Linked DNA regions of Breoghania sp. L-A4. The protein of the gene in region 2 interacts with the protein of the main gene of each other region in a pairwise test. Links are inferred from orthologs where the notes say so. Each region holds a gene or a part of one and is shown on either strand. Other genes may lie near its edges. The genes, in order: D1F64_RS01885 and D1F64_RS11755.

What was found.
Region 1: the proteins of D1F64_RS11755 (region 2) and D1F64_RS01885 interact in binary tests that used the Escherichia coli proteins (3 or more experiments, as listed by UniProt). The link is inferred for Breoghania sp. L-A4 from one-to-one orthologs.

Annotation. Positions count from the first base shown.
Region 1 is NZ_CP031841.1:391,724-399,267, forward strand. The notes cover bases 266-3,837. They hold D1F64_RS01885 (2-oxoglutarate dehydrogenase E1 component), read left to right. Parts: upstream 266-649; coding sequence 650-3,637; downstream 3,638-3,837. Other genes in these bases: sucD (succinate--CoA ligase subunit alpha), read left to right, coding at 266-478; odhB (2-oxoglutarate dehydrogenase complex dihydrolipoyllysine-residue succinyltransferase), read left to right, coding at 3,758-3,837. In the rest of the region: more of sucD, read left to right, coding at 1-265; more of odhB, read left to right, coding at 3,838-4,972; D1F64_RS01895 (hypothetical protein), read left to right, coding at 5,004-5,456; lpdA (dihydrolipoyl dehydrogenase), read left to right, coding at 5,505-6,911; D1F64_RS01905 (hypothetical protein), read right to left, coding at 6,995-7,213; D1F64_RS01910 (hypothetical protein), read right to left, coding at 7,404-7,544. UniProt on the Escherichia coli protein: E1 component of the 2-oxoglutarate dehydrogenase (OGDH) complex which catalyzes the decarboxylation of 2-oxoglutarate, the first step in the conversion of 2-oxoglutarate to succinyl-CoA and CO(2).
Region 2 is NZ_CP031841.1:2,560,204-2,567,073, forward strand. What follows is about bases 2,152-5,049. They hold D1F64_RS11755 (ABC-F family ATP-binding cassette domain-containing protein), read right to left. Parts: upstream 4,595-5,049; coding sequence 2,708-4,594; downstream 2,152-2,707. Other genes in these bases: D1F64_RS11750 (crotonase/enoyl-CoA hydratase family protein), read right to left, coding at 2,152-2,389; D1F64_RS11760 (cyclase family protein), read left to right, coding at 4,770-5,049. Outside these bases: D1F64_RS11740 (DNA polymerase III subunit chi), read left to right, coding at 83-532; D1F64_RS11745 (class I SAM-dependent methyltransferase), read left to right, coding at 573-1,277; more of D1F64_RS11750, read right to left, coding at 1,577-2,151; more of D1F64_RS11760, read left to right, coding at 5,050-5,588; D1F64_RS11765 (DinB family protein), read right to left, coding at 5,855-6,364; D1F64_RS11770 (glutathione S-transferase family protein), read left to right, coding at 6,456-6,870. UniProt on the Escherichia coli protein: Genetic data indicate it may be involved in ribosome assembly or function.

The DNA.
Region 1 (7,544 bases), 2.2 Mb from region 2 along the record:
CATCATGCCGGGCTCCATCTTCAACAAGGGCTCGGTGGGTATTGTCTCGCGCTCGGGAACGCTCACCTATGAAGCGGTGTTCCAGACCACCAACGCCGGCCTCGGTCAGACAACAGCCGTCGGCATCGGCGGCGATCCGGTCAAGGGCACCGAGTTCATCGATGTTCTTGAGATGTTCCTGGCCGACGACGACACCAAGTCGATCATCATGATCGGCGAGATCGGCGGGTCGGCCGAGGAAGAAGCAGCTCAGTTCATCGCGGATGAGGCGAAGAAGGGCCGTTCCAAGCCGATGGCGGGCTTCATCGCCGGCCGTACGGCGCCTCCGGGCCGCACCATGGGTCATGCCGGTGCTGTGATTTCCGGCGGTAAGGGCGGCGCGGAAGACAAGATCGAGGCGATGGAAGCCGCAGGCATCCGCGTGTCGCCGTCGCCTGCGAAACTCGGCGAGACCCTCGTCGAGGTTCTCAAGGGCTGATTAAGGCTTTGGCGTCTATAACGGTTAAGACGTTTTAAACTGAGTGCGGCCGTACGCGGCCGCACATCCACTTGGCGGGGGTGCGACTGCGTCCTCAGAATTCAGTCCGGCGCGGTTTGATACCGCGCCATTTGCGAGCGGGGCGGGGGCTGATCTCCCGCTGACAAAACAATGGCACGGCAGGACGCGAACGAAGCTTTCGCACTGACGTCGTTCCTCTACGGCGCCAACGCAGCCTATATCGAAGAACTCTATGCGCGCTATCAGACGGATCCCGGTTCCCTTGACGCGGAGTGGCAGGATTTCTTCTCCAAGCTGAAGGACGCGCCCGATGACGTTCTCAAGCAGGCGAAGGGCGCCTCCTGGAAGCGCGCCGACTGGCCCAGGCCCGATTCCGGCGATCTGATTTCCGCGCTGGACGGTGACTGGCCGGCGACGGAAGCGGCGATCGGCGACAAGATCAAGGGCAAGGCGGCGGCCAAGGGCAACGAGATGTCCGAGGCGCAGGTGCAGCAGGCCACGCGCGATTCCGTGCGCGCCCTGATGATGATCCGCGCCTACCGCATGCGCGGCCACCTGCATGCGGATCTCGACCCGCTGAAGCTCGAGCCGCCCAAGGATCACGTCGAGCTGCATCCGGTCACCTACGGCTTCACCGACGCCGACTGGGACCGCAAGATCTTCCTCGACCACGTGCTGGGGCTCGAGTTCGCGACCATCCGCGAGATGCTCGAGATCCTCAAGCGCACCTATTGCTCGACGCTGGGCGTCGAGTTCATGCACATTTCCGATCCGGCGGAGAAGGCCTGGATCCAGGAGCGCATCGAAGGCCCCGACAAGCAGGTCACCTTCACGCCGGAAGGCAAGCGCGCCATCCTCAACAAGCTGATCGAGGCCGAGGGCTTCGAGAAGTTCCTGGACGTGAAATACACCGGCACCAAGCGCTTCGGCCTTGATGGCGGTGAGGCGCTGCTGCCCGCGCTGGAGCAGATCATCAAGCGCGGCGGCCAGCTCGGCCTGAAGGAAATCGTCCTCGGCATGGCCCACCGCGGCCGCCTCAACGTGCTCTCCCAGGTGATGGGCAAGCCGTTGCGCGCCATCTTTCACGAGTTCAAGGGTGGGTCGTTCACGCCCGACGACGTGGAAGGCTCGGGCGATGTGAAGTATCACCTCGGCGCCTCGTCGGACCGGGAGTTCGACGGCAACAACGTGCATCTGTCGCTGACCGCCAATCCCTCGCACCTGGAAATCGTCAATCCGGTGGTGCTGGGCAAGGCGCGGGCCAAGCAGGACCAGCATTCCACGGTCGACGGCAAGTGGGTGGAAACGGTCGACGTCGATCGATCCAAGGTGCTGCCGTTGCTTCTGCACGGCGATGCGGCGTTTGCCGGCCAGGGCGTTGTCGCGGAATGCTTCGGCCTTTCGGCCCTGCGTGGGCATCGCACCGGCGGCTCGATCCACTTCATCATCAACAACCAGATCGGGTTTACGACGAATCCGCGCTTCTCGCGCTCCTCGCCGTATCCGTCCGATGTGGCGAAGATGATCGAGGCGCCGATCTTTCATGTGAACGGCGACGATCCGGAAGCGGTGGTCTTCGCGGCCAAGATCGCAACCGAGTTCCGTCAGGCGTTCGGCAAGCCCGTCGTCATCGACATGTTCTGCTACCGCCGCTTCGGCCACAACGAGGGCGACGAGCCGGCGTTTACCCAGCCGATCATGTACGCCAAGATCCGCCAGCATCCCACGACGCTGCAGATCTACGCCGACAAGCTGATCGCTCAAGGCATCATTACGGGCGAGGAACTGGATTCCATGCGCGCCAACCGGCGCGCGACCATCGACGAGGAGTTCGAGGCCGGTCAGTCCTACATGCCCAACAAGGCGGACTGGCTGGACGGGCGCTGGACAGGCTTCAAGCAGGCGGTCGACTTCGACGACCCGCGCCGCGGCCAGACCGGCATCCCGATGGACATGCTGCGGCACATCGGCGAAAAGCTCTCGTCGGTGCCGGAGGGTTTCAACGCCCACCGCACCATCCGCCGCTTCCTCGCCAATCGCGCCAAGATGCTGGAGACGGGCAAGAACATCGACTGGGCCACAGCGGAAGCTTTCGCCTTCGGTTCGCTGCTGATGGACGGCCACAAGGTGCGCCTGTCGGGGCAGGACGTGGAACGCGGTACCTTCTCGCAGCGCCATTCCGTGCTCTACGATCAGGAGACCGAGGATCGCTACATCCCGCTCGCCAACCTGAGCAAGGACCAGGAGCGCTACGAGGTCATCAACTCGATGCTGTCGGAGGAAGCGGTGCTCGGCTTCGAGTACGGCTACACCCTGGCCGAGCCCAACGCGCTGACCCTGTGGGAAGCGCAGTTCGGCGACTTCGCCAACGGCGCGCAGGTGATCTTCGATCAGTTCCTGTCGTCGGGCGAGCGCAAGTGGCTGCGCATGTCGGGCCTCGTCTGCCTGCTGCCGCACGGCTACGAGGGCCAGGGTCCGGAGCATTCCTCCGCCCGTCTGGAGCGCTATCTGCAGATGTGCGCAGAGGACAACATGCAGGTCGCCTACTGCTCGACGCCGGCCAACTATTTCCACATCCTGCGCCGTCAGATGAACCGGGACTTCCGCAAGCCGCTGATCCTGATGACGCCGAAGTCGCTGCTGCGCCACAAGCGTTGCGTGTCGACGCTGGAGGAACTGGGGCCGGATTCGAGCTTCCATCGTCTCCTGTGGGACGACGCGGAACTGCATCCCGAAGAAGGCATCAAGCTCGCCAAGGACGACAAGATCCGTCGCGTCGTGCTTTGCACCGGCAAGGTCTATTTCGATTTGCAGGAAGAGCGCGAAAAGCTGGGTCTGAACGACGTCTATCTGCTGCGCGTCGAACAACTCTACCCGTTCCCGACCAAGGCTCTGGTGCACGAACTCGGCCGCTTCAAGAATGCCGATGTGGTGTGGTGTCAGGAAGAGCCCAAGAACATGGGCTCGTGGTATCATGTCCAGCCCTACATCGAATGGGTGCTGACGCAGATCGACGCGGAGCACAAACGTCCCCGCTACGTCGGTCGCCCGGCCGCCGCGGCCACGGCCACGGGCCTCATGTCCAAGCATCAGGCGCAGCTCCAGGCATTCCTGGCCGAAGCCTTCGCGGAAGGTTGATCAATGGCTCGCGTCCCGATGGGGTGCGGGCCCTGGTTCCCGCAGCTCGGTCGGGTGCCACTGACACACGACTATTGAATTCACACAGCAGCAAGGCTGCAAAGCGAAGAGACGAGGATCATGGCAACGGAAATCCGCGTGCCCACGCTGGGCGAATCCGTGACCGAAGCCACCATCGCGCAGTGGTACAAGAAGCCCGGCGATGCGATAGCGGCCGACGAGCCGCTGGTCGAGCTTGAGACCGACAAGGTGACCATCGAGGTGCCTGCCCCCTCCGCAGGCGTGCTGGAGAGCATCGTCGTCGAAGAGGGCGTCACCGTTGAGGTTGGCGCGCTTCTGGGCATGCTGAAGGAAGGTTCCGGCGCGTCCTCCCCTGCCGCATCCGCTCCGGCTGAGCCTGCCTCCAAGCCCGCCGCGGCTCCGGCGGCTCCGGCTGAAGGCGGAGCCGACATGCCCCCGGCGCCGGCGGCCCGCAAGCTGATGGCCGAGCAGGGCGTCAGCGCCGCAGCCGTCGAAGGCACCGGCAAACGCGGTCAGGTTCTCAAGGGCGACGTGATGGCGGCGATCGAGGCGGGCACGAGCGCGCCCTCGGCTCCGGCCGCGTCCGTTCGCGCCCCGGTGGCCGTGGAAGACGGTCCGCGCGAGGAACGCGTGCGCATGACCAAGCTGCGCCAGACCATCGCCAAGCGGCTGAAGGACGCGCAGAACACCGCCGCCATGCTGACCACCTTCAACGAGGTGGACATGGGGCCGGTGATGGAATTGCGCAAGCAATACAAGGACCTGTTCGAAAAGAAGCACGGCGTGAAGCTGGGCTTCATGGGTTTCTTCACCAAGGCCGTCTGCCATGCGCTGAAGGAAATCCCGGCGGTCAACGGCGAAGTCGACGGCACCGATATCATCTACAAGAACTTCTGCCACATCGGCGTGGCGGTCGGCACGGAGAAGGGCCTCGTGGTGCCGGTGGTGCGTGACGCCGACCAGATGACGATCGCCGAGATCGAGAAGGAAATCGCCAATCTCGGCCGCAAGGCGCGCGACGGCAAGCTCGGCATGGCTGATATGCAGGGCGGCACCTTCACGATCTCCAACGGCGGCGTCTACGGTTCGCTGATGTCGACGCCGATCCTCAACGCGCCGCAGTCCGGTATCCTGGGCATGCACAAGATCCAGGACCGTCCGATGGCGGTTGGCGGCGAGATCAAGATCCGCCCGATGATGTATCTGGCGCTGAGCTACGATCACCGTATCGTCGACGGCAAGGAAGCGGTGACCTTCCTTGTGCGCGTCAAGGAAAGCCTGGAAGACATCCAGCGTCTCGTGCTGGATCTCTGACAACAGTCAAGGCGCATTTCGGAGGATGGCAATGGTCGTCGTATCAGCAAGACGCGGTCGCGCATTCGTCATGGCGGCCGCACTGGCCGTCGCACTCCTCCCCGCCGCCGCATCCGGCACCTTGCCGGGCGCGCCGGCGGGCGCGGCGATGGCCATACCCGGTACGCCGGCCACCACTGCGGGTGGACTGGTGCTTGCCGCCCGCGATATCCGCTGGCTCGAGGGCGAGTACAGCGTGGATGGCCGCAACCCGAATGGCACGCCTTATCGCGGCCGCGTTTTCATCACGGTGCGCGGCGATGACGTCTATTTTCGTTGGGAAATCGGCCGTGATGTCTACCGCGGCGAGGGCGGCTTCGTCGGCAACGTGCTGGTCATCGACTGGGGCCAGGCCGATCCGGTGACCTATGTGGTGAACACCGACGGGACCCTGAACGGGACCTGGAGCAAGGGCCTCGCCTCCGAGCGACTGATCCCGAGATAATGATCCGCGCGGCCAAGGGCCGCGTCCGAATAGCAAAAGGCGACTGCAATGTCCCAATATGATCTCGTCGTCATCGGCTCCGGCCCCGGTGGCTATGTGTGCGCCATCAAGGCGGCCCAGCTCGGCCAGAAGGTCGCCGTTGTCGAGAAGCGCGCCAGTCATGGTGGAACCTGCCTGAACGTCGGCTGCATCCCGTCCAAGGCGCTGCTGCACACCTCGGAGCTGTTCGAGGAAGCCGGCCACGCCTTCGAAGGGTTCGGAATCAAGGTCGGCAAGCCGAAGCTCGATCTGAAGGCAATGATGGGCCACAAGACGCAGGTCGTGGACGCCAACACCTCCGGCGTCGGCTTCCTGTTCAAGAAGAACAAGATCGAGGCCTTCCAGGGCACCGGCAAGATTGTTGGCAAAGGCAAGGTTGAGGTCGCGCTTGAGGACGGTAAGACGCAGGTTCTCGAGGCGAAGAACATCGTCATCGCCACGGGGTCCGATGTGACGCCGCTGCCGGGCGTCGAAATCGACGAGAAGCAAATCGTCTCCTCCACCGGCGCGCTGGAACTCGACAAGGTTCCTGGCAAGATGATCGTCGTCGGCGCGGGTGTGATCGGTTTGGAGCTGGGCTCTGTCTGGCGCCGTCTCGGCGCCGAGGTGACCGTGGTCGAATACCTCGATCGTATCCTGCCGGGCATGGACAACGATGTCGCCAAGCAGTTCCAGCGCATGCTGGCCAAGCAGGGCATCATCTTCAAGCTGTCGTCCAAGGTCGCCGGCGTCAAAAAATCTGGCAAGACGCTCGAGGTTGTCGTCGAGCCGGCCGCCGGCGAAGCGGCTGCCGAGACCCTGGAGGCCGATGTGGTGCTCGTCGCCATCGGCCGTCGCCCCTACGTGCACGGGCTCGGCCTTGAAGAGGTCGGGGTTGCGCTGGACGAGCGCGGCCGGGTGAAGACCGACGCGCACTACAAGACCAATGTGGACGGCATTTACGCCATTGGCGACGTGATCGCGGGTCCGATGCTGGCGCACAAGGCCGAGGACGAGGGCGCGGCTTTGGCCGAGATCCTGTCCGGTCAGGCCGGCCACGTGAATTACGACGTCATCCCGGGAGTGGTCTACACGATGCCGGAAGTCGCATCCGTGGGCAAAACGGAAGAGGAGCTGAAGGCTGCCGGCGTCAAATACAAGGCAGGCAAGTTCCCCTTCACGGCCAACGGACGCGCCCGGGCCATGGGTCATACGGACGGGTTCGTGAAGATCCTGGCGGATGCCGCAACCGACCGCGTTCTGGGCGCGCATATCGTCGGCGCGGGCGCCGGCGAGATGATCCACGAAGCGGTGGTGCTGATGGAGTTCGGTGGTTCATCCGAGGATCTCGCGCGTACCTGCCACGCGCACCCGACCCAGTCGGAAGCTGTGCGCGAGGCTGCCATGGCGACCTACGGCAAACCGATCCATATGTGATCGCGCGCCGCAAGGCGCGCAATCAATCGCGTGGACTCACAAAAGCCCGGGACGTGCGCCCGGGCTTTTGCTCCTTTCAGGCCCTATTCGTCGGTCTTGTCGTCTGTCGCGGCCTCGACCTGCGGCAGCGTCTCCAGATCGTTTGTGGCAAGCGCGCTGGACATGGGCTCCTCGACGCTTGCGATGGGTGACATGGGCGCCTGGGTCACCTGATCCTGCTTCATGAAGGGGCAGGCGAAGGCGGCGGAGGCGGCAAGCGCGAAAACCGATGCCAGGCCAAACGTTGCAATCTTGCGGGACATGTGAATCTCCTGCTGATGTGGCTGCGCTGATCCTGGGACCCTGCGCGCGGTATCGCGCCCGTCACGCTATGCGTCGTCTGGGCGCGCGATCCCTCAGCCGTCGTCAGCATACCGTAACGGAAACCATCCGCAAAGGGCCGCGCACGGGCCACCGCGTGCGCCGCCGCGTCATTCTTCGCAATCGCTGGTATCAGTCGGCGCGGCGAAGCGTGAAGGACTGCCGCTCGCGCTTCTTGCGCGGGTCGTGGAAATCGTTTTCCACGTAGGCGTCCATGCGGCTGTCGTTGACGGCCAGCTCAACGAAACGGTGCGCCGAATAGGTGGTGTAGAT
Region 2 (6,870 bases):
TCCGTGCGCCTTGTCGGGCTGTTACAGTGCGATTGGGTGCGAACGGCGGCCCAGAGATCATGCGCGGGACAAGGACCACTTGGTGAGCGACGTACTGTTTTATCATCTGCAGCATCAGCCGCTGGAAAAGGTCCTGCCGGGCTTGCTCGAAAAGTGCCTTGAGCGCGAATGGCGAGTCGTCGTGCAGGCGGGCGACGCCGATGCCCTGAAGGCCCTCGATACCCTGCTGTGGTCCTATCGCGCCGACGCCTTCCTGCCGCACGCGCTTGCCGGCGGGGAGGACGATGCGCGCCAGCCGATCCTGTTGAGCGAGGCGCCGGACAATCCCAACGCGGCCGCCGTGCGCTTTCTGGTGCACCGCGCCGAGCCGCCGGATCTGGCCGAATACACCCGCGCGGTGTTTCTTTTCGATGGAAATGATCCGGACGCGCTGGCTCAGGCGCGCGGCCACTGGAAGCTGCAGAAGGCCGCCGGTCACGCGCTCACCTATTGGCAGCAGGGCGACAGCGGCGGCTGGGTCAAGAAGGCGTGACGGTTTCTCCCGACGGACGATGTTTTTACAGGAGGTGATCGTGAGCGACATTCGCGATGAACCAGGATTTTCGGACCGGCGCACGGAGGCGCTGCGGCGTCTTGACGAGCTGACGGGCGCAAAGGGCGGCGATCCCGAGGATCGCCGGTCATGGTTCGAGCAGGTCTACGAGCTGGCGGACGACGATCCCGCCGCGGTGCCCTGGGCGGATCTCAAGCCCAAGGACGTTCTGGTGGCCTGGCTCGCCAGGAACCCCGGCGCGGGCCGCCGGGCGCTCGATGTGGCCTGCGGGCTCGGCGACAACGCCGAGGCGCTGTCGGCCGCCGGCTGGGCGACCACCGCTTTCGATCTCGCCGACGGCGCCATTCAATGGGCCCGGAGGCGGTTTCCCGACACCAAGGTCGATTATCAGGTCGCCGATCTGTTCAACCCGCCTCAGGAGTGGATCGGCGCGTTTGATCTGGTGCACGAGTGCTACACGCTGCAGGCCCTGCACGGCGATCTGCGCGAGCGGGGATTTGCCGCCATCGCCAATCTGGTTGCCCCCGGCGGCACGCTGCTGGTGATCACCCGCTCGGGCGAGGACGGCGTCGGTTATGACGGTCCGCCCTGGCCGCTGACGCCGTCGGAGCTCGACCGGTTTCGGGATCTCGGCTTCGCCCTGCGCTCGCATCGCGCCTACGACGTCCACCGGCCCGACGGCCGGGTGATCGAGCATGTGATGGCGGAGTTCCGCAAGAAATAGTATGCGATCGCAAACGATAGCCGCGATCGCGTCCCTTCAAACGAAACGGTCTCGAATTTGAATCAAAAAACCGTCAAAAATCCCTCGAATTCGCGCGAATTCGAGGGAAAATAGAAAGCCCTGTTTGAACCGGGGGGCAAGGCTCATGCCCCGCGGTCGTCATCCTCGGCCTTGTGCCGAGGATCCATGTTTTCAATGAGTTGCGGGTGGTCGGGACAAGCCCGGCCATGACGCGGACGGGATTTTCACGGCGCGGCGCGATCTCGACGCAATTCGACCGTTTTGACGCTTTTGACGCGTCAAATGCGCTCGAAATCGCCGCTGCGGCCGGCGCCGCGGGCAAATCTCTGGGCGCCTGAAATGCCTTCCTTTTGCAGGATCGAGCGACTGGCCCATTCAATGCTCAGCGCCTCGTTGATCGGCTTGCCCCAGGCGGCGTAGGCCGCCTTGCGGTCGGCGCGCACGCATTCGGGCGGGAAGCGGGCGATCTCCGCGGCCAGCGCCCTTGCGGCGCTCAAGGCATCGCCGTGGGGCACGATTCTCTCAGCCAGTCCAATACGTTGGCACTCGTCTGCCATGATCTTGCGGCCGGTCAGGATCAGGTCCATGGCGCGCCCCATGCCGACCAGGCGCGGCAGCCGCACGGTGCCGCCGTCGATCAACGGAACGCCCCAGCGGCGGCAGAAGACGCCCATATAGGCCGTTTCCTCCATCACCCGCATGTCGGCGAGCAGCGCCAGCTCCATGCCTCCGGCCACAGCGGGTCCGGAAATGGCGGCAAGCAGCGGTTTGTCGAGGGTCAGCCGGGTCGGCCCCATCGGTCCGCGCGGGATGTCGGAGCCGTTGCCACCATGCCAGCCGGCGGGGATATCCAGATCGCCCAGCGGGCGGCGTTCCTGTTCCAGGGAACCCGCGTACTTGAGATCGAATCCGGCGCAGAACGCGCCGCCGGCGCCCGTGAGAACCGCCACGCGGGCGTCATCATCCGCGTTGAACCGCAGAAACGCTTCGCTCAGCGCTTCGGCTGTGTCCGGGTCCACGGCGTTGCGCGCCTCCGGACGGTCGATGGTGATGATCGTGACGGCCCCGTCGCGCTCGACTGCAATGCTCATAGGCTTGTTCCCCCGGTGATCGTTTTTTCAAACGATAGCGGAAATTCGAGTGCGGGGGATAGGGGGCTCTGTCGACGCGAGATTGTCCGGTGGAGCGTGCATCGGTGATGGAGCACGCCGCGCATCCTTCGAGACAGCCGCTGCGCGGCTTCCTCAGGATGAGGCTTTCTTGTTGTGAATCAAGAGATTGCATGCCGCCGGGCCACAACAATCGACCTCATCCTGAGGAGGGCCGATGGCCCGTCTCGAAGGATGGGCCGCTTGCGCGCCATCCCGCACCAACGCCTTGCATGCCCGGGCAGTACGGCTTCAGCGCGGCTATTCGGCCGCCGTGGCCTCTTCGTATTGAGACGTCATGCCGAGCCAGTCTTCCTCGGCCCTGGCCAGGGCCTTCTCGGTGTCGGCCTTGCGCTTGGCGAGTTGCGTCGCCTTCAGCGGATCGCGGGCATAAAGTTCCGGGTCCGCGAGCAGCCTGTCAAAGCGCTTGATGTCGCCCTGCAGCTTCTCCACCTTGCGTTCCGCCGCCTGGATCTGCTTGCGCAATGGCGCCAGCTGGGCGCGCTTTTCCGCCGCCCCCCGGCGCCGGTCCTGGGCCGAACCGCGCTGCTGCTTGTCCATTTCGCCGGCCCGGTCGGCGCCCTTGCCGCCTTGCAGGATCATCTTGCGATACTCTTCCATATCGCCGTCGTAATTGGTTACGGTGCCGTCGGCCACCAGCCACAGCCGGTCGGCCGACGCCTCCACCAGATGCCGGTCATGCGAGATCAGGATCACCGCGCCCTGATAATCGTTGAGCGCGAAGACCAGCGCTTCGCGGCTGTCGATGTCCAGATGGTTGGTCGGCTCGTCGAGGATCAGCAGGTTGGGTCCGTCGAACGTGGCCAAGCCCAGCAAAAGTCTCGCCTTTTCGCCGCCGGAGAGATCCTTGGCGGCGGTTTCCATGCGGTCGGTCGGCAGACCGAAGCGGGCGACGCGGCCGCGCACCTTGCCTTCCGGCTCGCCCGGCATGCGGGCGCGCACGTGCTGCACCGGCGAGTGTTCGGGCACCAGTTCGTCCAGCTGGTGCTGGGCGAAATAGGCGATCTTCATCTTGTTGGCCCGCGCCATATGGCCGGAAATCAGCTCCAGCCGCCCGGCCAGAAGCTTTGCGAAGGTGGACTTGCCGTTGCCGTTGGCGCCGAGCAGCGCGATCCGGTCGTCCGGGTCCAGCCGCAGGTTCAGGTTCTTGAGCACCGGCTTGCCATCATAGCCGACGCTTGCGCCCTCGAGCGCGATCAGCGGCGGGGCGGGGACCACCTTGGGCTCCGGGAAGGAGATCGGCTGGCGCATGTCGTTGGCCGCCGCCTGGATCGGCTCCATGCGCTCGAGCATCTTCAGCCGCGACTGCGCCTGGCGCGCCTTGGACGCCTTGGCGCGGAAGCGATTGACGAACGCTTCCATATGCTTGCGCTGGGTTTCCTGCTTCTCGCGATGCTTTTCCTGCACCGCCATGTTCTCGCGACGCTGGCGCTCGAAATTGTCGTAGCCGCCGCGATAGGACGTCAGCTTGAGCTGGTCCAGATGCACGATGGTGTCCACCGCCTTGTTGAGCAGGTCGCGGTCATGCGAGATCAGCAGCACGGTGTAGGGATAGCGCGCGATGTAGGTTTCCAGCCACAGCGTGCCTTCCAGATCGAGATAGTTGGTCGGCTCATCCAGCAGCAGCAGGTCGGGCTCGGAGAACAGCACGGCGGCGAGCGCCACGCGCATCCGCCAGCCGCCGGAAAACGCAGAGCAGGGTTGCTGCTGGGCGGCGGCCGAAAAGCCGAGCCCGTGAAGGATCGAGCCGGCGCGCGCTTCCGCCGTGTGCGAGTCGATGTCGGCCAGCCGCATGTGGATCTCGCCGATGCGGTGCGGGTCGGTCGCGGTCTCCGCTTCCGCCAGCAGCGCCGAGCGCTCGGTGTCGGCGGCCAGCACCACGTCGATCAGGGAGATGTCCGATCCGGGCGCTTCCTGGGCCACCTGGCCGACGCGCGCGTTGCGGCGCACCGTGAGCGAGCCGGATTCCGGCGACAGATCGCCGGTGATCAGGCCGAAAAGCGTTGATTTGCCCGTGCCATTGCGACCGACCAAGCCGACCTTCGCGCCCTCGGGCACGACGACGGAGGCCTGGTCAAGCAGGGTACGGCCGGCAATCCGGTATGTGAGTTCGTTGACATGCAGCATGGCGCCTTTTGGCGCGGACCGTGTCCCGTTGCAAGAGCAATCACGCGTGCAGTGCGAAGAACGTGACTTTGCGACCCGTTTTGGCCGTATTCGCGCGTATCCGAGGTTGCCGCTGCGGCATGTCGCTTCGTATAATTACACAGGGCCGGGGGGCCTCTTGCTTTGGAGCGTCGTCATGTGTGTTCCGGGTTGCCAGGAAGCGGTTGTCGCGCGGTTGTCGCGCCGCGGATTTTTCAAGGGCGCGGGTGCGGCTGCCGCAACCGCCGCCACGTTCCAGGCCTTTGCGCCGCCGGCGCGCGCGGCCCCCGCCAGTTTCAGCCGTGCCGTCGACCTGACGCACCGGCTGGTGGAGAATTTTCCCACCTATTTCGGCGGCAACCAGATCGAATTCGAAAAGATGTTTTCTTTTGAGGAGGACGGGTTCAACGTCAACCGCTGGCATCTGGTCGAGCACACCGGCACCCACATGGACGCGCCGCTGCATTTCTCCAAGGACGGGGCGTCGGCGGCCGACGTGCCGGTCGACCAGCTCGTGCTGCCGCTCGCCGTTATCGACGTGAAGGCACAGGCCGCCGCAGACCCGGACTATCAGGTAAGTGCGCAGGATCTTTTGGACTGGGAGACAGCCAACGGTCCATTGCCGCAGGGCGGCTGCGTGGCGATGAACTCCGGCTGGGATCAATTCGCTGGAAACGAAAAGTTCCGCAACGCCGATGCCGACGGCAAGATGCATTTCCCCGGCTTTGCTCTGGAAGCAACCGAATTGCTGATGGAACGCGGCGTCACCGGCATGGCGGTGGACACGCTGTCGCTCGACTATGGATTGTCGACCGATTTCGTCACCCACTACGCCTGGCTGCCGTCCGGGCGCTGGGGCATGGAAGCGGTCGCCAACCTTGATCAGGTGCCGGCGACGGGCGCGACACTGGTGGTCGGCGCCCCAAAAATCGCCGGCGCCAGCGGCGGCCCCAGCCGGCTGATCGCGCTGGTTTAGGTATTGCGTTGGACATGAATGGATGGCTGAGGGCAGCACGGAAATCGCGTCCGTCGTGCCGGGCTTGACCCGGCTTCCATGCCGATAAGGGTCGGCGCGGACACGTGGCTCAGTCCTCGTGTGCAATCACCCTGGCCTCGCCGCATGGAGACATCACGGTATGGATCCCGTGTCAGCGGAGCAGCACCGCGCGCTGCACCGCGCACGGGATGACGACGTGGTTTTTTGTGGCCGGCGGATGACATCGGATGTGAGGTGCCGCGATCTCACCCCATCCCCACGCCCCTCTCGCGCTGATACCGGATCAAGTCCAGCGACGGCGGGTCGACACTGAGTTGGCTGAGCATTCCGTGCGCCTGGCCGCGGTGATGGGTTTGGTGGTTGAACAGATGCGCCAGCGCGGGCGCCAGCGGCTGGGTCACGGGCTCGGGGCTGGTGACCGGCGTGTAGGTGAAGGTGTGGCGCAGATCCGCCTCCGAGAGGCCGTTGGTGTAGGCGATGATCCGCGCGTCCTCGGCCTCGCGGGCGGCGCGCAGGGCCGTCAATGTGTCGTGCAGGACGGTGTCGAGCTGCGCCGGAAGAGGGCCGTCTCCGGTGAAGCGGTGCATCCATATGTGGTCGCCGACCAAGATATGGTTCAGCGTGCCATGCAGCGAGCCGAAGAAGGCGCCGCGATCCTCAAAATACTGTGCTTCGGACAATGTCTCCACGGCTGCATAAAGCCGGGTGTTGGCCCAGGCGTTGTAGCCAGCCATCATCGTGACAAAAGCTTTCATGTTTTCTCCCGCGAAAAGCTCAAGTAGGGTCGCTCAAAATCATACGTCAGCACGCCTGACATGCGCGCGGAAATTCACAAAAGGACGCCAGATGCCCGTTGTACTTTACGACTTGTGCGGGGCCGACGAGGCCCGGCGGTTCAGCCCTTATTGCTGGCGCGTGAAAATGGCCCTGGCGCACAAGCATCTCGGCGTCGAGGAGCGGGCGACCCCGTTCACGAAGATCCGCGAGATGGTCGGCGGCGTGTCCTCGACCGTGCCGGTGATCTCGGACGAGGACCGCACGATCAGCGACAGCTGGGATATCGCGGTCTATCTGGAGGAAACCTATCCCGACCGGCCGTCGCTGTTCGGCGGCGAGGGTGGCCGGGCGGCCGCGAAATTCGTCGAGAGCTGGGTCAACACCACGGTGCACTTCGCGCTCGGCAATCTGGTGATGAAGGACATTCACGATATTCTGGGGCCGGACGACCAGGCGTATTTCCGCGAGAGCCGCGAAAAACGCT